Regions from separate parts of the Paenibacillus sp. BAC0078 genome, predicted to be linked through region 4. Evidence: predicted binding sites of a transcription regulator. Region 4 holds the regulator's gene; each other region holds the start of a gene.
The links. The regulator Rex, encoded in region 4, represses fermentation and respiration genes when NADH is low (regulators of the CRP and FNR family bind a similar motif). The targets are predictions, from matches to a motif close to TTGTGAAATATTTCACAA.
Positions count from the first base shown of each region.

Region 1: ACX1DY_RS14190 (flavocytochrome c) is a predicted target of Rex. The motif match lies at 1,019-1,036, and genes of this name have one in related genera.
Region 2: nirB (nitrite reductase large subunit NirB) is a predicted target of Rex. The motif match lies at 3,133-3,150, and genes of this name have one in related genera.
Region 3: ACX1DY_RS26345 (phosphoketolase family protein) is a predicted target of Rex. The motif match lies at 1,783-1,800, and genes of this name have one in related genera.

Region 1 is NZ_JBTLRW010000006.1:282,307-287,985, reverse strand. It holds gene ACX1DY_RS14190 (flavocytochrome c) at 1-1,004, opposite strand, end outside; gene ACX1DY_RS14185 (DUF4367 domain-containing protein) at 1,188-2,321, opposite strand; gene ACX1DY_RS14180 (RNA polymerase sigma factor) at 2,303-2,860, opposite strand; gene ACX1DY_RS14175 (CBM35 domain-containing protein) at 3,241-5,679, shown strand, end outside.
Region 2 is NZ_JBTLRW010000004.1:136,525-142,203, reverse strand. It holds gene ACX1DY_RS09980 (formate/nitrite transporter family protein) at 1-200, opposite strand, end outside; gene nirD (nitrite reductase small subunit NirD) at 250-570, opposite strand; gene nirB (nitrite reductase large subunit NirB) at 603-3,029, opposite strand; gene ACX1DY_RS09965 (hypothetical protein) at 3,244-3,945, opposite strand; gene ric (iron-sulfur cluster repair di-iron protein) at 4,120-4,851, opposite strand; gene ACX1DY_RS09955 (hypothetical protein) at 5,190-5,679, opposite strand, start outside.
Region 3 is NZ_JBTLRW010000020.1:92,151-97,829, forward strand. It holds gene ACX1DY_RS26335 (S-layer homology domain-containing protein) at 1-609, shown strand, start outside; gene ACX1DY_RS26340 (GntR family transcriptional regulator) at 925-1,647, shown strand; gene ACX1DY_RS26345 (phosphoketolase family protein) at 1,916-4,300, shown strand; gene ACX1DY_RS26350 (hypothetical protein) at 4,665-4,715, shown strand; gene ACX1DY_RS26355 (TIGR03915 family putative DNA repair protein) at 5,000-5,679, opposite strand, start outside.
Region 4 is NZ_JBTLRW010000016.1:10,051-15,729, reverse strand. It holds gene ACX1DY_RS23640 (amidohydrolase) at 1-892, opposite strand, end outside; gene ACX1DY_RS23635 (redox-sensing transcriptional repressor Rex) at 879-1,532, opposite strand; gene dinG (ATP-dependent DNA helicase DinG) at 1,735-4,596, opposite strand; gene ACX1DY_RS23625 (hypothetical protein) at 4,713-5,357, opposite strand; gene panD (aspartate 1-decarboxylase) at 5,465-5,679, opposite strand, start outside.

The sequences.
Region 1 (5,679 bases), on a different contig from region 4:
TTCGTGAACCGTTTGCCTTCACTCGAAACAAGCAAAGCGCCTTCTCCGCGAACCGCTTCCCCGATCAGATAGGATTTCTCCTGCTGTACCGTCGGGTGAACCTGGATTTGATCCATATCGACTGTGTAGCCGCCGACCTTCTCGATCATTTTGATACCGTCGCCTGTGCTGCCAACCTGGTTGGTGGTTACGTACCCCTTCAGATCAGGTCTAACTTGTTCAATCATTTCCTTGTTGGCACCGAAACCGCCGGTTGTTACAACGACAGCAGACGCTGTTATAGTCTTTTCATCAGCCTGGTTGAAGAGGACCTTGACGCCGTTAACTTTGCCGCCCTCTTGCGTAATTTCCTTCACGTCGGCATTTACAAATAGTGGAATGCCTTTATCTTGAACGTTTTTCACCAAACCTTTGACAAGGTATTGGCCCACCGCAGAGCCGTCTTCAGGACGGTGTGTGCGTTTTTCCTTCATTCCGCCTGTAATCGTGATATTGTTCAAGCGAATGCCGATCGAATCCAGCCAATCAATCGCGCTTGCGGAATTGTCAACGAAGAAACGAAGCATCTCTTTGTCGTTGGTGTTATGGCCGCCCTTTAAAGTCTCTTCATAAAATAAATCATTGCTGTCTTCAATGCCTTGCTCTTTCTGGAATTTCGTCTGGGAAGCATTCATCCCCGAGGAAGATTTGGTTGTATTCCCGCCGGCAACCGGCATTTTTTCCAAAATAACCGGATTCAAGCCTTTTGCCTTGGCTTCAAGCGCAGCAGACATACCCGCACCGCCTGCACCGACAATGATGATATCATATTTATCCTTTAATTGATCGTAAGGTGTATAGCTTGCTTCAGATGCTCCCGATACGGCTTCAGCTTTTTCTTTTGTCTCACTGGTCTTCCCCTTGTTCTCGCTGCTGGCGCTGTTGCTGTTGTTGTTGCCGCATCCTGCGATAACCAGCATGACAGAGAGAATGAGAATAAGAGCAGCGGCTGCTTTCTTTTTCATGTGATGTTGCCCCCTTGTGCATATTTTCACAATTATCATAGCGTCAAAAGGGCTGACCTTGGAAGCTTACGTAAATAATTAAAGAGTTTTGTAACTAAAGTAAGTAGACTTTGTTGCTAAGGCGGCGGAACGCTTTCGGAAAAATAGCATAGGCAAAAAGCCCGCGCCGGACGCGGGCTTCTGTTAATTCATCATACTTGCGGCAATGCGGATGACCTCATCCTTGGTCAACTCCGATTTCTCCTGGCGAACTGTTACATTATAGATGAGCTCTGCTTCCGGGTCAGGCCAGACCAGGCTATACGTATACCCCATGTCGAGCTTCTTGTTGTCGGAATTTTCGCGATAAATGAGCTGCTTACCGCCAATCTCAATATTCTCCAACTTTGTCGTTTTGTTCCACGCCAAACTATCTGCCGGTTTATCTTTGTCATCAACACGTGAGGCACCGATTCTCACCTGAACGTTCCCTTTCTTGTACGTCAGTGTAGAAAAAAGGTAGGCAATGTTCTCCGGCTTCTCCACTCTCCATGTCAGCCGGAAGTTGTCTCCCAGGTCACTCTCGTTTCCGCCATTAAGCTGCTTCTCATCTGGAACCTTTAAGAAAGAAGGCCTAAACATCGCCTGGTCCAAGACATACCCTTCCGGCATATACCCTGGCTGCTTCACTACCGGAGCGTTGTGCTTCTCTGCACTGGCCTTATAGGCGGCATAGTCCTTGAACGTGATCGACGGGCGGTACAGGTTAAGATAAGGTTCTTCTTTCCCACGAGTGATGAAATAGGTGGCAGACTCTCCAGGAAGCAGTAGCTTCTCAAGGGTTTTGTAGCCCTTTGAATATTTCATACTGTAGATTTTTTCCTCTTTGCTCGTCTCTATCTTGTCCGGCCAGGGATGCAAGGGTTCTTTCGCTTTCTCTATCATACCGCCTGATTTCGTCGCCTGAAGCGGCTTATAGGGCAGCACCTTATACTGAAATTCGGCACCCTGCCGGAGTTCACCGGAAAACTGGGTATAGCCGCCGCCCAGCACGACTATTACTAGGAGTGCCGCCACCCAGCCCTGCACCGGAATCCGCAGGATTCGCTTCCGGCTCCGCCGCTTTCTGGCTTCTGTCTCTAGCCTGCGCATAACGTTAGGAGCCCCTTCATTTGGCGGAAGTGTCTGCAGAGGTGTCTGCTCTTCTGCAGCAGGTAAGGTCCCGCCAAGCCCAAGCGCCTTCATTACAGGTTCATGAACATCAACAGGGATGAAATTGGCAGACCGGTCTCCGTCCTTCATAAACCGCTCCTCCAGGGTTAATTCACTCTTGCCCATAGTTGTTGCTCCTTTCTCTCCAATACCTTTTTAAGCTTGTTTTTGGTCCGTTCATATCTTTTTCGTGCAGTAACCGTACTGACGCCCAGAATTTCGCCGATTTCCGCAAACGATTTATCTTCATAAATACGCAGAATCAACAAATTTCGGTCTTCCACATCCAGCTTTCCCAGGGCGGCTGAGACCGGCCCGCTGAACAGGCGGTTCTGAACCATTTGTTCGGCGCTGTCCACCGTAACCTCCTGCCGGAGCAGCTTGCGCAGTTGAAACTGAAATTTCTGCCGCCGCAACTGATTCAGACAATGGTGGTAAGCGATCTTGTATAACCAAGATACGAAATCCGCCTGCGGCTTGTATTGCCCGATATTCTGATAGGCCTTAATCAGGACATCCTGCACCGCATCCTCCGCCTCTTCCCTGCTGTTCAGCAGCCGGAAGCAGTAGAGGTATATCCGCTGCTGGTACAGCCTGATCACATCGGAGAACAGGCTGGCCTCTCCGGCCTGTATCCTCCTAATCTTCTCGTCTATGGAATCCACGTTGGTCTCCTTTCTTCTATTTTTTCTGTTTCTATAGATATAACACTTGAGCAGACTCAGACGTGACATTTATTTCTTCCGACTGCACAGCAAAAGAGACCAACAGATGAATCCCTGTTGATCTCCCTGGTGTAGAGCCTGCTTCCGAAACCGTCTGCTCTACTCTAACTTGACGGCATAAAGTAAAAATAACATAAGAAAGCTAAATAAAAAGCAAGAAAACCGGATTTCTGTTCACGACTCTTCTCCTGCAAATATAATCCCACAAAATATCGTAAAACATGATGCCGAAATACAGTTCCGCTTTTATTTTATAATGAGTGCGTAGCGCTACAGAAAATTGCAAACGGTTACAAAAATAAGTAGTGAAGGAGATTACTATGAGGAAAAAGAGTTTAATTATGTTACCCTTCGCGATAATACTTTCATTATTGCTGGCAGGCATCTCTAGTGCAGATGTGACCTCTAACTATGTCAACCCGCTGATGGGCGGTGCTGATCCTACCATTGCCAGGGCTGCAGACGGGTATTACTATTCAGCTTTTTCTGGCGATAATAATATCACGTTAAAAAGACATGAAACTATTCTCGGAGTATCAACGGCAAAAAGCGAAATAGTCTGGAAGAAGCCAAGTAATTTCGGGTATGTGTGGGGTCCATACGTATATAGACTGGAAGGAAAATGGTATATTTATTTTTCTTCAGGCCCAGAGGAAAGTTTCGGATATGGGCACCCGAGTTCCTACGTCCTGGAGAACTCATCTCCCGATCCTTTTGAAGGAACCTGGGAGCTCAAGGGAGAATCCGCTAATGCAGACAGCAATGGACAGGTTACGACCAAGAAGGGACTTCTAAATACTCAAGGCTATGGTTTGGCATGCGGCGTTGTATCCATTAAAGGAGAACCATACTTCACCTATACCAAGTACTACTATTTCCCGGACCCGCAGAATCCGGCGAATATGAAGTTCAATGAGAGTCCGACGATTGTCAAAATGAAAAATCCGTGGACCTTGGAAGGTCCCGAGGGTACAGTGGCAATGCCGCAATACGACTGGGAAAAACATGGCGATAATATCAATGAGGGCGCTGCAGTTGTTGAGAGAAACGGAAAAATCTATTTCGCCTACTCGGCAAGCAGCTTTATGAATGATAACTATTCTGTAGGGGTATCCGTAGCGGATGCAGCATCTGATGTTATGAAACCCGGTTCATGGAAGAAATATCCTGAGCCTGTGATGAAAAGATCGGATGAGAACAGCTCCTATGGACCCGGATCCCCCCTGTTCCTTAAGTCCGAAGACAATACCGAGGATTGGATTCTGTATCATGGAATACCGACCCATGGACAAGGCGGCGGAAACAGAGGAATAAGAGCGCAGCGTATCTACTGGGATGATAATGATTTTATCAATCCCGGCATCCCTTCGAACCCGGGCACGGTCCTGAACAGGCCTTCCGGAGAGGAAAAAAGCGAAATTAATGAAGCCGAGGAGGCTAAACTGTCTGGAGTTTCCAGAGTCGTCGGGAAAAGCGCTTTTGCTTCGGGCGGCTTATATGAAAAATACAATAACAGCAGCGAAAGTGACTATATAGAGTTTACTGTAAACACTGACGCTAAAGGTACCTACTCCCTGGATTTCAGGTACAACAACAACACGGCGAATGCTGTTACTATGAAACTAGGTGTGAACCAGGAGGCTGCCCGGGTGCTTTCCTTCGCCTCTAATGCAGGATTTGAAGCAAACTTCGATATTCAATCCGCACATAACATTAAGCTTAACGCCGGAAGCAACACGATCCGCCTGTCCGGCAAGAGTACTTTGGCTCTGGATGCCATGATTATTAAAAGAAGCACTTTATATGAAGCAGAAAATGCCGTGCTGTCCGGAAATGCCAAGGTAGACGCAGACCATGCGGGATACAGCGGAACCGGTTTTGCCGGAGGATTATGGATTTCAAATTCTGCGGTTTCCTTTAAAGTAAATGCGGCCAATGCAGGCAACTATTCTGTTAATCTGGGCTACAGCTTAGGGTTTAATGATGACAGAACCTTGAGTATGTATGTAAACGGGCAAAAGATAAAGCAGGTAGATTTTTTCAGCCTGAAAAGCTGGGACAAATGGGCCGACCGCTATGACAATGTTTTCCTCCGGGAGGGGGAAAATACGATTATGTATAAATATGACGCTGGCGACACCGGCAATGTCAATCTAGACTATATAACAGTTACTGAAGCAACAACCTGGCATTATGGAGCCGAAGATGCAAAACTTGCAGGCCCGGATGATGCTGCTGTCGTTTATGCCAAAGACGGCAATATGGGAACCGGTTATGTAACCGGGTTGTCCCGGGCGAATTCATCTGTGGAGTTTGCTGTAAATGTTGAGAATGCGGCGTCTTATGATGTAAAGCTGAGATATGCAAAAGAAGCTGCCGGCAAAACCTTAGCGCTGTATTTGAATGGTACCCGGATTAAAAGTATAACCCTCCCGGCTACCGGCGGGCTTACAGTCTGGAAGGAACAGCTGGAGACGTTAAGTCTGAAAGAGGGAAAAAACACCATTGTTTATAAGAATGAAACGGACAATTCAGGCATTATCAATATTGACAGCATTCATCTTAACAAACGGACTCCCTGGAGGTATCAGGCAGAGGATGCTACCAGAACAGGCAGTCTGCAGATTGCCAAGGATCATTTATGGTATGAAGGCAACGGATTTGTAGGCGGGTTTGAGAAAACAGGCGATTCCATTAAATTCAAAGTCAACGTACCCAATACAGCTTCCTATACGTCAACATTACGTTATTCCGGCGCG
Region 2 (5,679 bases), on a different contig from region 4:
GACGTTCCCATGATCAGCGGCTGAAAAGGAGATTTAATCGCCGCAAGCGGCGCTCCCAATGAAAAAATCAGGATGATGCCAATTCCCACATACGCTCCGGCTAAAAGCGCTGCAAGAAAATACTTCGGCAGACTTTCATTCATTTTGTCACGTTTGCCAACCGCTGTCTCTACGATGTTCTCCACGCTTTGTGTAAACATCCTTCCACCCCACCATTATTTATTTGAAATAGAATGCTGAACCTTCTCTCTACAAGCTGACTTTCACTATATCGCCGTCCAGTATGGCCGGATATGTCGCTACCTTGCCGTGATCCGGGGCCTGGACTTCGCCGGTGCGCAGGTCGATCTTCCAGTCATACAGCGGATCGTACAGATAGTAGCCCGAAACGATTCCCTCGGCGAGCGGGCCACCCTTCGGATGAGGACTGCGGTTCTCTATGGCATAGACCGCTCCATCCGAAGTCCGGAAAATAGCCAGCTCCACAGATCCGGCGTTGACTACCCGGCCAATCTGCAGCAGGAAATCCTGCACTGCTCCAACAGCATATTCTTGTTTGGTGGATTGCATTGTTTTCTCTCCTCTCTCCTTGTCGCTGTGAATCAGACTCTTGACTGCTCAAAAAGCGCAGTACGCGTATCTTTGTCGTCGAGCATTTTTTTCCAAGGATCAGAAACCTGTGCCAGGGCAAAATCAATACGTGCAGCCAGTTCCTTGCGGTTGTCATCATTCTCCAGAATCACTTGTTTAATCTGTTCCAGTCCCATACGCTCTACCCACTCGGAGGTTCTTTCGAGATAATTGCCGGTTTCGCGGTAGAATTGCATCACAGCAGAGCAGACCTCGATTAGCTCTTCATCGGTTTTCACTTTGCAGAAGGAGTCAGCGATACGCGGCTTAATTCCGCCATTTCCGCCGATGAACACTTCCCAGCCTCCGTCATTGCCGACGATGCCGATATCTTTCGTGCAGGATTCCGCACAGTTGCGCGGGCAGCCGTTAACTGCCATTTTGAACTTGGCCGGAAAATCAAGCCGTTCATACTTACGCTCAAGAATAGCTCCCATTCCCATCGAATCCTGTGTGCCAAATCGGCAGAACTGCGAGCCTACACAGGTCTTCACTGTTCGCAGCGATTTCGCGTAACCATAGCCGGATGGCATATCCAGCTCTTCCCATACCTTAGGCACATCCTCTTTTTTGACGCCGATGAGGTCCAGACGCTGTCCGCCGGTTACCTTCACAACCTTCACATCATATTTCAGAGAGACATCGGCAATTTTCTTCAAATCTTCCGGTGTGGTAACCCCTCCGTACATACGTGGAATTATGGTATAGGTACCATCCTTCTGGATGTTGGCGCTCATCCGTTCGTTGACGAAACGTGATTCCTTCTCATCCTCATGAGTGTCCGGATAGATCATTCCGAGATAATAGTTCACTGCCGGACGGCATTTAGAGCAGCCCTCAGCTTGTTTCCAGCCCAGCACATTCATTACCTCTTTAGTTGTTTTCAGGCCTTTGGCAGTAATTTCTGCCACGATCTCATCCCGGCTAAGCGAGGTACAGGTGCAGATGCCCTGCTTCGCGCTCTGCTGGAAGCTGTCGCCAAGCACAAACTGCAGAATCTGCTCGACAACCGGCTTGCAGCCACCGCAGGAGCGGGTAGCTCCGGTGCAGGCTTTGATCTCATCTACAGTGGTAAAACCATTCTCGGTAACGGCATCGACAATTGCTTTTTTGGTCACACCGTTACAGCCGCAGACAATCTCTTCATCAGCCATAGCTTCGACGGAGAAGCCTTTCTTCGCTCCGCCTCCGCCGCAGCAGCCGCCGCCCATGATCTCGCCATAAATTTCGTCGGTCATTTCCGCACCCAGCTTCACCAGCTTTTGCAGATTAGCCGATTCAGTAACATCGCCGAACAGAACCGCGCCGACGATGATGTTATTTTTGAGCAAAATCTTCTTGTAGGTCCGCTTCCATTCATCTTTGGCAGAGATTACTGTGTGCTCCGCAGTTTCAATGAATTCACCGGCAGAGAAGACATCTACTCCGGAAATTTTCAGCTTGGTCGATACAACCGAGCCTTCATACGGCTGGGTAGGGGCACCGGACAGATGCTTGGCCAGCACCATTCCCTGTTCGAACAGCGGAGCTACCAGACCGTAGCAGATACCGCGGTGTTCTGTACATTCGCCAACAGAATATACATCCGCCATCGAGGTCTGCAGATAATCATTGACCACAATTCCGCGATTAACGGTGATGCCGCTCTCTTGAGCAAGCAGAGTGTTCGGCTTAATTCCGACTGCCATTACTACAAAGTCTGCGGCCAGTTCCGTTCCGTCACTGAAGCGCAGCCCGTTCACACGTTCTTCTCCGGTCAGTTCAACGGTCATCTTGCCCATGGCAAATTTCACGCCCTGGCGCTCAAGCTCGCTCTGCAGCATCGAGGAAGCATTGCGGTCTAGTTGCCGCTCCATCAGATCCTCCAGCAGATGCACGACTGTAACATCCATCCCGAGATTCACGAGTCCTTTGGCCGCTTCCAGTCCCAGCAGACCTCCGCCGATAACCGCTGCCGTTCTGTACTGCTTAGCTGCAGCCAACATAGCATCGCAATCCGCAATATCGCGGAAGCCTACGACTCCTTCTTTGTTGTTGCCGGGAATAGGAAGAATGAATGAATTCGAACCCGTTGCTATAATAACCTTGTCATAAGGAACGGACATTCCGTTATCCGTAATGATCCGGCGCGCCGCCTCATCAATCCGGGTGACGGTAGTTCCTGTATGCAGGGTAATGTTGTTATCCTCGTACCACTTGCGGTCGTTGAGAATGATGTCCTCGATTGTTTTACTGCCCTCAAGGACGTAGGACAGCATAATCCGGTTGTAATTGGGATGCGGCTCACTTCCGAAGATGGTGATATCGTAAGCGCCGCCCAGCTTCAATATTTGTTCAATAGTGCCTACGCCTGCCATCCCGTTGCCTATGAGTACTAGTTTTTCTCTCTCCACTGTCACTTTTAAGACCCTCCTTCAAGCTTCTGGATTTCTTCACAACTTCCTGTATAGTGAAATTATACTGTTGAAATTTGAAGGGTATTTGTGATTCCAATCACAATAAATGTGAAACATTTCACATCTTTTCAGGACCGATATTTATGTGCGCATAAAGACTAAAATAGCCAGCTTCCTTTGCCATAAGCAGTAAGAAAGCTGGCTATATAATCATAAATCATCGTAACGCAAGCAATATTTCCAGTGTATCCTGAGGTCTAAGCTTCATATCAATTCCGCTGTCCAGCAAGGGCTTGCCATTCACCTTCAGCTTCCATGCCTCATTGCTGAGCGGAGCATAATCCATAACTGTAGTCACAGTTTTGTTGTCTTCAGCCAATTGCACCATTTCGCTGCCTTTCATCATGCTTCTTACAGTCAAGTCCTCCGTGTATGGCTGCACATATGAATGTGTCAACTCCGGCTGCTCGCTCCCGCCGTTGATGGAGAGCAAGACCGGCTGCAGCTCAGCCCCGCCCGCTGCCGGCTTCGCCGCAATAATTATGCTGTCCTCGCGGTCAACACTGCTGTTCCAGTCGGTTATTTTTTTGCCGTCCACTTGAATCTCCCAGACCCATTCCGGGCTCAGGGATACCTTGTTCACGCTCAGAATGCTGAAGCCGTCTGCGGCAAAAGTGGCGACTCCGCTGTTCTTAAGCAAATCAAGCAGCGAGATTCCAGACTTGTAGGCTTCGCTGAGCTGTCTGCCTGAGCTTCCGGCCAGCTCACTGTCTCCGACCAGCAGCGAAAACGCCGGTCCTTCATTACGAGTTCCCGAATTGCTCCCGTCAGCCGTAGGGCCAAGAACAGAAGAGCAGCCGCCTGCTGTTGCAATGATGATAATTCCTAGCAAAATACGCCACAGAAATCTTGAGGGCATTTCTGGCACCGCCTCTCCCGCCCGATCCCAGCCTCCAGCAGCTATTCAGGCAATCAATTATTATGTACATAGTCTTTTTAAGAATAACGCAAATGAGACCGGTTCTCAAATTTTGCTGTTTTCTTACTATTTAAAAAAAGTCCCCGCAGGGACTTTGGACGCAACACAAATGTATTATTGAAAGCGCAGGAACAGATTATTGTTCTCCAGATGCACATGCTCGAAAGTCATTCCTTCCAGCTCCTCAAGCCGCGCATAGGTTAAACGATAAGTCGTGCAGGCATGCTCCGGTGGTGTGAAATCATTTGTAACTCTCCGCAGCTCGCGTAAAATCTCGCCAGCCCCGTCATGCTCCTCTTCCAGTGTATGCAGCAGGCCGCGTAGCTCAGCCAAGCCTTCTGGAGTCGGATTGTTCGAGTAGGCCAGCATTTTCGGGAATTCGCTCTCCTCTTCCTGAGCCGTATGCTGAAGCAAGTCCTCCCGCAGCGTATGGAATAGGCGGTAAACCTCGGCCAAATGCGGAGAATCCTCACCGTGCACACGGAAGACCTTAGTTACATTCTGAGCGATCAGCGGCAGTTCCTCGCGCAAATAACGGTGGTGCTTATTCACGATATAATTAACCAGATCTTCCGAAGAGGCATCGTTCCAGGCGGTGTCCTCCTCCAGCACCGGATGTTCTTCCAGCAGCTTGTTCAGATCCTGGATTACTGACTCCGTATCAAGCCCTTTCTCTGCTGCCGCTTCCGTAAGCGGCTTAGCTCCTCCGCAGCAGAAATCAATCCGCTGTGCCTTGAAGTAATCCGCAGCTTTGGGGAATTGCAGCACGATATCTCTGACCATTGCTTCACCGGAAAATCCGTCCTGTACTCCCGTAGTTGTATTATTAATTTGTTTGGCCGCCATGTTGGCCCCTCCCTTAGGTTGTTGGTTTAGGTTTCTCTTACCCCTTCACCTTAACGCCAGCGGGAGTGCCAGCTTGTGATTGTACGCACTAAATATAAAAAATTTTAATGAACTCCAGAATTATATCAGTTGAACTGAAGAAAATATAAAAAGGGCGGAAGTGACGGAGGGGAAGTTTGGAACTGGAGGAGCGAACGCGTCCGCCTTTGTCTGCGGATTTCCACCGCGAAGAGCGGTAATAATCAAGAAATCTGCAGACAACAGCGGCCGGAAGTCCAAACATTCCCCGCAGTTACGACCAGACCCCAATATGAAATCTTTAGTTCAACTTATATAGCCTAACCCGATACCGTAGCCCGCATATAAGTCCGCTTGCCCTGTGCATCCTTCAGATAAGGTCCCAGTCCGGCAAAACGGGAATGATCCACATAGACGCCGGTCATCCAGCGGCCTTCGGTCAAGCCTCCGTTCCACTGAAGCACCAGGTCGGGAGCCGATAACCATTCCTGGAATATTCTAATGTTCTTTTCCTGATATTCTTTGCACGGCTTGCCGTTCTCAATCAGACGCTGCTTGCTCAGATAGGTGGGTACGAAGTATGTGGAGATCGTATCCAAATCGTCCTCATTCAAAAAAGCCTCACCGCCCAAATAGGGCTGGAAAAGCACCGTATTCTCATACATGGACCAGATCACGGCCTGAAGCACCATGCTTTGCCGAACTCCGTTATGGAAGGTGAATAAGCGCTGCTTACCGGAAGAGGGCATTGCCGGACCTGCAGAAGGCTCAAGGCAATGCCGCTCACAGCCGATACATTTCCAGCCTGAA
Region 3 (5,679 bases), on a different contig from region 4:
ACCATGAAGCGTAAGGGGAATTCTGTATATACCGTTGTTCAGAGTCATGTCCAGTTTAATGATTTGAACAACAGCAATCCGTATAGAGAGAGTATCTTGGCCTTAGCGAACCGAAGTGTAATTAATGGCTATGCTGACGGAAGCTTCAAGGCGGAATCAGTTGTAACACGTGCTGAGTTTGCCGCCATGCTCAATCGTGCTTTAGGTATTTTACCGAAACTGCAGGCTTCTAAAAACTTTAAGGATGTTAAGATTGGAGCGTGGTATGCACAGCAGGTAAATGCAGCGGTTGACGTTGGTCTGATTAACGGCTTTTCGGATGGTACTTTCCGTCCGGATCAAGAAATTACGCATCAAGAGATGGTTGTTATGCTGGTTAACGCTCTAAAATATGCCGAAACGGACACGGCTGTAAATAAAACCTCTTCGACAGTGTTCCCCGATAAATTGCCGGATTGGGCAAAACCTTATTATGTTATTGCTTTGGAGAATGAAATCTTACCGTCGAACAGTCCATTCCTATTCCAGACGGGTAAGAAAACGCAACGTCAAGAAAGTGCATTGCTATTGTACCAATTGATGAAGGTATTGAAGCTTACAAATGTTTAGCAAGATGACGGCGAATTGTGGCCTGCCCATTCACACCCGGCTCCATATATAGTAGCTGCGAAGACACCTTTCGGGGTGTCTTTTTGATGAATACAGGTCCACGAAAACAATAAAATAGAAATTTTAATTCTCTGTAGACTTAAACCACGATTTAAGTCGTATGCTAATCCTGTAAATAATTTCCTACACGGAAGGCTCAGGTCATTCAGCTTAATATTTATTAAGCGGCAGTGGAGAATCTTTGTGTTATCCCTCCCACGAATATGATATATTTAAAGTTGAAACTCAATGGCCGACCTGATAAAGGAGTACCCCATGACACAGTTTGTCTATAAGCAAATTATTGATGACCTCAAAATGAAGATTTTTGCGGGGCAGTTCGCGGATATGAGATTGCCGGATGAGCGCAGTCTTAGTGAAACTTATGAAGTTAGCCGCAGCACGATCAAGCGGGCGCTGACCAAGATGGAGAACTACGGAATTATCTTCAAGAAACGCGGTTCGGGAACCTTCATTAACCCGTTATACATAAAGAATGAATCCATCTTCAACTACGAGGGCTCCAATCTGGGGGTTACCGACAATTTCCAGATGGATGGCAAAAAGCCCAAGGTCAAAGTGCTGAATTTCGAGGTCATCCGGCCTACGGAAGAGCTGCAGCGGGATTTGTTCTTGCAGCCCCATGACTTTGTATACAAAATCGTGCGCCTGCGCTTGTTCGATGATGAGCCCTTTATGATTGAGACCGGCTATATTCCGATTAAAATCGTGCAAAATCTGGACCAGACGATTATCGAAGGTTCGATCTTTCATTATTTGGAGGAGTCGCGTAATCTGGCGGTCACCAAGTCCTTTTTATCTATTTTTGCCGAGCCTTCGGGGGCCAATGATCAGGAGCTGCTCCATCTGCAGGAGAATGAGCCTGTTGGCATAATGGAAGGGATTTTCTTTTTGGATAATGGTACGCCTTTCGAATTCTCGCATATGCGGTTCCACTACAAGTATCTCAAATTTAATACATTTGTTTCTGTGCATTGATGATCTAACGATAAGGCCGGGGATTTTTCCCCGGTCTTTTTTTGTTTTTGCTAACCCTGAAATTTCATAGCATATATTTACATTTTTCCAAAAAAGAAAGCTTTTTTACAGAGGATATGCAACGATTTTCATACTATGTTCAAAATTTCACAAAATTGGACCGTATCAATTGTTAAAAAGATTGAATTTCGCGAATGCAGAGGTATGATGTACTTGTAGAATTAGTTAGGTTCAGAAATCGAAGAAAATGATCAGGGAGTGGATTGAAATGGGATTGTCAACTGCACCGGTGGATTACTCATCCAAAACGTATTTAGAAAAGCTGGACGCATACTGGCGCGCAACGAACTACATCTCCGTGGGACAGCTCTACTTGAAGGATAACCCGTTGTTACGCGAACCTTTGAAGGATGCAGATGTAAAAGTAAAACCGATTGGACACTGGGGTACAATTCCCGGCCAGAACTTTATTTATGCGCATCTGAATCGCGTAATTACCAAATATGATTTGAATATGTTCTATATTGAAGGTCCAGGCCACGGCGGTCAGGTTATGGTATCGAACTCGTATCTTGACGGAAGCTACACTGAGATTTACCCGGAAATTACTCAGGATATCCCTGGTCTGAAAAAATTGTTCAAGCAATTCTCCTTCCCCGGCGGCGTAGCGTCCCATGCTGCTCCTGAAACTCCAGGATCTATCCATGAAGGTGGAGAACTTGGTTACTCCCTGTCACACAGCGTTGGCGCGATTCTGGATAATCCGGATCTGATCTCGGCAGTTGTGGTGGGTGATGGTGAAGCTGAAACCGGACCGCTGGCTGCTTCCTGGTTCTCTAACCGGTTCATCAATCCAATTACGGATGGTGCGGTATTGCCGATTCTGCATTTGAACGGCTTCAAGATCAGCAACCCAACAATCCTGTCCCGTAAGTCAAGAGAAGAGTTAACCGCGTATTTTACAGGTATGGGCTGGGAACCGTTCTTTGTTGAAGGCGAAGACCCTGATTTCATGCACCCGGAAATGGCGAAGGCTCTGGATGTTATCATCGAGAAGATTACAGCAATTCAAAAGAATGCGCGTGAGAACAATGATGCTACCCGTCCATTATGGCCAATGCTTGTTTTCCGTTCTCCTAAAGGCTGGACCGGTCCTAAAGAATGGGATAAAGTGCCGAACGAAGGCTCCTTCCGTGCTCACCAGGTTCCGATTCCAGTAGATCAGAAAAATATGAAGAACGCACCAGCATTGCTTGAATGGCTGAACAGCTACAAACCTGAGGAATTGTTCGATGCGAACGGCCGTTTGAACGCTGATCTGGCTGAAATCCTGCCTTCAGGCGACAGACGTATGGGCATGAATCCTGTGACCAACGCCGGCAACCTGATTAAAGACCTGCACAAACCGAATTTCCGCAACTATGTGCTGGATAACTCTGTTCCTGGTCAAGTGATTGCACAAGATATGGCTGTACTGGGCAAATACCTGAAAGAGGTTGTAACGCTCAATGAAGACAACCGGAACTTCAGAATTTTTGGACCGGATGAAACAATGTCGAACCGCCTGGGTCCTGTGTTTGAAGTGACCAAACGCCAATGGATGGATGAAATCAAGGAACCACACGATGAATTCCTCGCTCCTTATGGCCGGGTTATTGATTCGCAGTTATCCGAGCATCAAGCGGAAGGCTTCCTGGAAGGTTACGTATTAACAGGCCGTCATGGTTTCTTTGCAAGCTATGAAGCATTCCTGCGTGTGGTAGACTCGATGATCACTCAGCACTTCAAATGGCTGCGCAAAGCGACAGATCAAAGCTGGCGTGCAGATATCCCGTCCTTGAACGTTATTGCAACATCAACAGTGTTCCAGCAGGACCATAATGGCTACACTCACCAAGATCCAGGCTTGCTCGGTCACTTGGCTGATAAGAAGCCGGAATTTATCCGTGAATACCTGCCGGCTGATGCTAACTCCCTGCTTGCTGTTTTTGATAAAATCCTGAATGACCGTCAAAAGATCAACCTGATTGTGTCGTCCAAACATCCGCGTCCGCAATGGTTCTCGGCTGATGAAGCGCAAGAGCTGGTGGATAAAGGTCTGAAGATTATTGACTGGGCAAGCACCGATAAGGGTGGAGAGCCTGATGTAGTTATTGCTTCGTCCGGTACGGAGCCTACTATGGAGAGCTTGGCTGCCATCTCTATTCTTCATGAAAAATTGCCTAACCTGAAGATCCGTTACATCAACGTGGTTGATCTCTTGAAGCTGAGAAGCCAGAAGCTGGACCCTCGCGGATTGTCTGACGAAGAGTTTGATCAATTTTTCACAAAAGATAAACCAGTTATTTTCGCATTCCATGGCTATGAGGGTCTGATCAAAGACCTGTTCTTTGACCGCCATAATCACAATCTGCATGTGCATGGCTACCGTGAGAACGGCGATATCACCACACCATTTGATATGCGTGTACTGAATCAGATGGACCGTTTCGACCTGACGAAGGAAGTCGTACTGAGCCTGCCGGATGCCGACAAGCATAAGGCAATCGCGGATGAAATGGATGCTATGGTGAAGAAACACAATCACTACATCCGTGAAGAAGGTATTGATTTGCCAGAGGTTGAGAACTGGGTATGGAAGGCTTTGAAATAGAGCGTAAGCTACTACTGATCTCTTAATTAAATATTTTCCTCCCTAGGGGGTGTCCTGAACGTCATGAAAAATGGCTGCTGGGGCACTCCCTTTTTTTGTGCAATAAATAGGATAGCATCATCATATATTCGGGATTTCTTTGATGGATGATTGGGAGGTTCATGTTATGGGGCTAACGAGGCTGGAAGAATAGGCAGTTTCTGTTTTTTTATGGATCAAGAAGACAACTTTTCGTAATCTATCCAAGAGCGAGCTATCATGATATAATCGCAGAAGCAATAGAAGGCTTAAAAGGGCGGTCGGCTAATCTCCCGGAAGGGAGGTGAGGCCAATGGAGGTTTATCAAGCGTTGTCTTTAATGTTCATGTTCGGCATGTTCATTATTGCTCTGCTGAATTACCTCAAAAAGAAATAGACCGCCCTGGTGAAAGGAGACGGTCTATTTCTGCCTAAACCTATTACCATGCCGCCGCCCTTAAAAGCGGCTGTTGCAAACGGAGAGTCGTGTTGGTCGCACGGCTCTCTTTGCATTGTACGTTTATTCTGCCTTTACTATACCACAACCAAATATTAATTACATGCAATTATTATGTCGAATGGAGTTGTACTCATTATTCTGAAAAAGGTACCTCTTTTTAGGACCGCTGGAAATGCCGGAAACTTCAATGATTACATGTCCATGAGGGGGCATATCACTTTTCAGTTTAGATTTGCTTTGGATTTTACCCTATTTTCTAGTTGGAATGCGCTATTTTCAAGCTTAACATTTCTGCCCGCAACGCTTGCACCTCCGCCGTTCATTTCCGGCAGGTGCTTCCAGTATCGTTTGGGCATCAGCGATGAGCGCAGACGGTCGTTGCGGCGCTCCTTAATCCCTATGGCGTCGTAGAATCCGTTCCACAGGTGGCGATAATGCTCTTCTGCAGCATCAGGCTCCGGGGGCACCCATTCATCAAGGGGGATGATAGCTTGTTGTCCGGGCTGGTGGATCAGCGCCATCCGGTGGGTTTTGTCGTAAATCATGAAGCTTTCGCCCTGGAACCGGTCACAGAAATGCTCCTGAATGACGGGAAGCACGAAGCTGCGGGGCTCGATGACCGCCGCCATGACCGGACCGTAAACGGAGAACCGGACAAACCCCAGATATAGGTGGGCCTCCCGCTGAAGCTGCTGAACCGCCTTGAGCAAGGCGTCAACCGTATCATTGGCAAGCATGTTCATTACCTCGCGGCCGTGCGTGAAGCCGAGATACAAGAAGTTCAACAGCAGCAGCTCCTTGTCCGGCACACATGTCCAGAATCCCAGGCGGACCAGCTCCTCTGCTTCGGGAGAGATACGCAGCGGTATGGAACGCAGTACCCGGTCTGCCTTGCTGATGT
Region 4 (5,679 bases):
AGACCTTAACACCCGCACGCAGCAGCTCCGGTACCCGGGCAACCCCGCTGGCCAGCTTCAGGTTGCTGCCCGGATTATGGGATACACCGACATTGTAGCGGGCAAGGATCTCGATCTCCTCATCATTCAAATGCACACCATGAGCGACAAGGGATGGGCGTGTGAACATGCCGAGCTTCTCCAGATGCGCTACAGGACGCAGGCCGTAATCTGCGGCATTCTGCTCCACTTCGCGCCGTGTCTCCGACATATGCGTATGCATCGGCAGGTCCAGATCATGAGCCGCCTGTACGAATTTTACGAAAAAGTCCGGAGGGCAGGTGTAAGGCGCATGCGGCGAAATCATCGCCGTAATTCGTCCGTCAGCCTTGCCGTGCCAATTACGGGCAAAAGCAACCGCTTCCGCCAGCTTATGGTTCTGCACTTCTTCCGGACACAGGCCGATTACGCCGCGCATCAGTACAGCACGGATACCCGACAGCTCCGTAACCTCAGCGACCCGGTCCATATGATCATACATGTCCAGGAAGGTTGTTGTCCCGCCCTTAAGCATCTCCAGCACAGACAGGGAGGTTCCCCAGTAGACATCCTCTCCGGTGAATTTTTCTTCCATCGGCCACATCTTTTCCTGCAGCCAGCTCTGAAGAACCATATCATCCCCATAACCGCGCAGCAGCGACATTGCCGTGTGCCCATGTGTATTCACAAGACCCGGCATAAACAGCAGACGGCTGCCGTCTATAGTCTGTGTGCCAGCTTCAAGGGCTGGCTTCTCTTTCCCTATGTAAGTGATAAGATCATTTTCTATGGTCATATAACCGCTCAGCACCGGCTTATCCGTTCCCGGAACCAGAAAACGTCCGTTGATAATTACTGTCTTATTGCTGCTCATCTTCCACTTCGTCCTTTCCATCATGCAAATAATAAGCCAAGCTCTGCAAATCAGTTGTAAAGTCAGCAGCGTGAACGCGAATATTGGCCGGGGTCTTCAAAATGACCGGTGCAAAATTCAGGATCGCTTCAATGCCTGAGTCTATCAGAATGTCGGCCACGTTCTGAGCTTCGCTGTCAGGCACTGTGATGATTCCGATACGGATTCCCTGTTCACGAATCGTGCTGCCCAGCTCTTCCATCGGCTGTACGGTAAGGGAGTTGATCATCTGCCCTACCTTGGGTGCATAGGAATCAAATACAGCGGTGATTTTCATGGTGTCCTTCAAGTAAGCATTGTAATTTGATAAAGCGTGTCCAAGATTACCGGCACCCACAAGCGCCACGTTAATTTGCTGGTCCAGCTTTAGAATATGGCGGATTTTCTCAATCAAATAAGACACATCATAACCGATGCCTTTTCTGCCGAAATCACCAAAATAGGCCAAATCCTTGCGGATCTGCGCCGGATTAAGATCAAGCTTCTGCCCCAGCTCCTGAGAAGAGACGGTGGGAATTTCACGCTTCTGGAGATCGTTCAGGAATCGCAGATACACAGGGAGTCTGCGAACGACGGCCTCCGATATTTTATCTGATTTCATATTTTCTCCTCCTCAAAGTTTGTATAGCGATGCTTCCTTGGTATTCTTCGTACAAACTCACTTCGTAAGCATTCACCAAGTTTGTTAACGCTTCGTAAGTATAGGGCCGTCCTCTAGCCTCCCATACGGAGAAGGCTGCTAAAGGACGGAATGTACAAGCTAACCCGAATATTATAAAAAAACTATAGCAGGTTCAAAAACTTCAAGAAACGCCGCCGTCCGCTAGCCATTCGGCAATCCGCGGGACCATCTGGTCAGTCAGCATATGCTCCATCTTGGGTCCGGGCAGCGAATACAGGAAGTATTTTCCATAATAAGATTCAATAACTCTTGTATCATATACAATTACGATGCCGCGGTCCTGCGCAGTGCGCACCAGCCGCCCAAAGCCCTGTTTGAACCGGATCACCGCCTGAGGGACAGACAGCTTCATAAAAGGATTCTTCTTCTGCGCCTGCAGCAGCTCCGCCTTGGCCTCCGCAAGCGGATGGTTTGGCGGCTGGAAGGGCAATCTGACAATAGCCAGACAGGTCAGCGCCTCGCCCGGAATATCCACGCCTTCCCAAAAGCTGCTCGTCCCAAGCAGCACAGCAGCGGCGCTGTCCTGAAAACGCCGGATTAGCTTGCTTCGGCTGCCGCCCTCTACACCCTGCCCCAGTACACTGATATCCTCTGAGGAGAGCGCCTCCTTCAGCGGGTCATAAACCTGGCGGAGCATTTTGTAGGAGGTGAACAGCACCAGCATGCGGCCCCGGGTAGCCACCGCAGCTTCGGCCAGCGAATGCACCAGCTTATCAACAAACCGGGCATCGCCCACACTGCCTTTGACGCTGGGAAAATCGCGCGGGATGACCAGCAGCGCCTGCTCCCGGTACCTGAACGGCGAGGGAAGCAGGGCTGTCATCAGACGCCCTTCCTCTGCAGACTCGGCAAGTCCAAGATTATCAATCATGAACTGGAAAGATTTATCTACAGAGAGGGTGGCGGAGGTCAGCACAATGCTTTTCTTTTTATCGAAAAACAGCTCCTTGAGCTGGGCGCTGACATCCACCGGAACGGCATAGAGCTGGAGTGATTTGCCACGGTAATTGCTGCTGCCTTCCATCCAGTAGACATTATTCTCGTCATTCAGATTCATAAAGAACCGGACCTGCTCGCGAATAGAAGCCAAATCCTTGAACAATCCGCCGATATCCGTCACCAGACTGTCCGAAGTGGACTGGCTCTCCGTCTCACGCATCTCGCTGAGCATCTTGTCGCCTTTACGGATAATTTCGCTGAGACTGAGATTGAAGGTGTTCTCAATCTGGGCCAATTCTTCCCACGCATTTGGTTTGCTGCCCGGCAGAAGACGTGTAACGAGTTGTCCCGCTTCCCCCGCTGCGGCATCACTGCGCTCCGGCAGAAGGCCAAACAGCCTGTCGCTGAGCATATCCCAGGATTCCTTCACTGTGAGCAGCTCGGGATAGATCCTGTCGATTACACCGCTCCATTCCGCCGCCTGCTCACTGCCTGACGACTGCAGCATTTGACGCAGCACCGGGAGCTGGCCGCTCTTGCTGTCCTTATACAGACGCGTGAGCGTATGGGCAACAGTGAAATATTTCATTTGCATCCCCAAATGCTTGCCGGCGATATCCTCCAGATGATGGGCTTCATCAATAACGAGATGCTCATAGGCTGGAAGAAGCTGGTGGCCGGCCTTGACATCCGCGAACAGCTTGGAGTGATTGGTTACGACGACATCGGCAATGCCGGCTTCGTGCTTGGCCCTGTGATAATAGCATTTGCGGAACCATGGGCAGGAACGCCCGAGACATGAATCCGTGTCACTGGCCACTGTCTCCCAGAAATCACCATTGCGTCCGTTCAGGTTCAGCTCCTCATCGTCGCCAGACTCCGTTTGGGTCAGCCATACGATCATTTGGGCCGCAGTCAGCACTTCTTCCCGGGCGCTTGTGAAATCCTTTTTATTAATTTTATGTTCAAACTTACGCAGACACAAATAGTGCCCTCTACCCTTGAAGATCGCTGCCTTAAACGGGAATGGCACGACACTCGTCAAAAGAGGGATGTCGCGCTCGCGCAGCTGGTCCTGAAGGTTGATGGTATGCGTGCTGACCATAACCTTTTGGTCTGTGCGGACACTGTGATAAATGGCCGGGAGCAGATAACCAAGCGATTTGCCGGTTCCGGTTCCCGCCTCAATCAGCAGATGCTTGTCGCCCTCAAGCGCCGCCATGACTTCACCAATCATAATCTCCTGGGCTTCACGGCTTTCGTATTGGGGCAGGGTATCCTTGAGCCTCTTGGTCACCTCTTCCATATATTCCTTAAAGGTAATATTCTGCAGAGGATTCCCGGTTCCTGCCTCTCTGGGAGGCGCCAGTTCGGTCCAGTCCCCTACCGCCAGCGCAAGCTGACGATACAGGGTAAGCTCGCCTTCCGGCTGGAAGGTCTCCATTTCCCGCTCCCGCTGCAGCCCGTCAAAAAACCAGGCCAGATCACTATCCTCATCTGCGAACAGCTCATTCAGGCGCTGAATGGTCAAGAGAGGCAAGCTGTACAGCTCCTCCAGGCATCTCAGCAGCACTAACGCGGTAGCCAGCGCATCACTGTCCGCCTGGTGCGGACGCTCATGGGTAAGCCCGAAATGAGCGCTGACCGCCCCAAGCTGATACGTGCTCAAGGATGGAAAACAAATTTTGAGAAAATCAATCGTATCCAAAATCCGGCCCTGAAACGGCAAATACCCGCACCGGTCCAGCGCACTCTGGAGAAAATGAAAGTCAAACGCCACATTATGGCCCACCAGCACGACATCATCGAGCAGCGGCACAAGCTCCATCATCATCTCGTCCAGCTCCGGCGCATCCTGCACATCACTGTCCGTTATCCCGGTCAGGCCTGTAATAAAAGGAGGGATCGGCGCTCCTGGCTTGACATAGGAACCGTAAACCCTGGAGATGGACCGGTCTTCTTCTATAATGGCAAGGCCAACCTGGATGATCTCACCCACGGATTGGGTTCCTGTAGTTTCAAAATCAAGCACGGCAAATTTCATTATAAGTTCAATTCCCTTTCACTTGAGACTCCTTATCAGCATAACAGAAGTTACGAAAAAAGGCGATGCACCCCCTAGCCAAGCAGGATGCACCGCTTCATATGGATGTCTTATGATTACAAAAGCGAAACCAGCTGATTTCCGAACTCAAGCTTCCCTCCCCGCCTGCGGCAAACCTCCAAATTGACGTTTGGCTCACGGAGCAAGGGGTCATGATGCAAGGAAAGGACAAACAGCTCCTGAGCTTCATTGAAGCGCTCCTGAGAGGCCCTGATGCAGCCCATCGCGTTGTAGATCATGGCCTTCAGCTTCCGCTCACGGATCAAGGCCAGCATGTGGTCCAGATGACCCCAGGCAGCATCATAGCCGCCCTCCTGCAAATACGCCATCGCCAAATACAAACGCGCCGCCAGACTGTCAGGATACCGCGCAATGACTTCCTGAAATTGGTCAATGCATTTGCGGTACATCAGCAGCTTGTAGTACCCCTGTCCACGGACAAAGGAGTCCATCGCCAGCTCGGGAGCTTCCACTTCCGCTTGCGGCTCCTCCACAGGAGGAGCTGAGAAATCCGCACTTTCACGAAACTCACTCAGCTTCTCGGCAAAGGCTAGCCACTCATCCATCACTTCATCGGACAGCCTGTGAAGCATGTTGTATTTGCATAAAAGATCATTTCTGCGGGCACCCTCCGCAGCAGGAAAGTCTTCGGCGATTTCCTGAAGCATCTTGTTCATCTCAGCAAATAAATGTTGAAACACGGAGCATCCCACCCTTACTGAAAATGAAATCAGCTTAAGCTTGCCTGCCTTCATTTTTCGCAGGAGCGGGCCGCTTCATCCCTGCCATTGATTACATGGCTGAGCTGTTAGGCAATTGTGGCATGAACCTCATGATCAGTCAGCTTGACCGGCTTGTTGTCCGTATCCACGAAGACCACCGTCGGCTTATGGGCCGCCAGCTCCTCGGAGGACAGCATGGCATAGGAGATGATGATCACTGTGTCACCAGGCTGCACAAGACGTGCAGCAGCGCCGTTCAGACAAATCACGCCGCTTCCGCGCGGACCGGGAATCACGTACG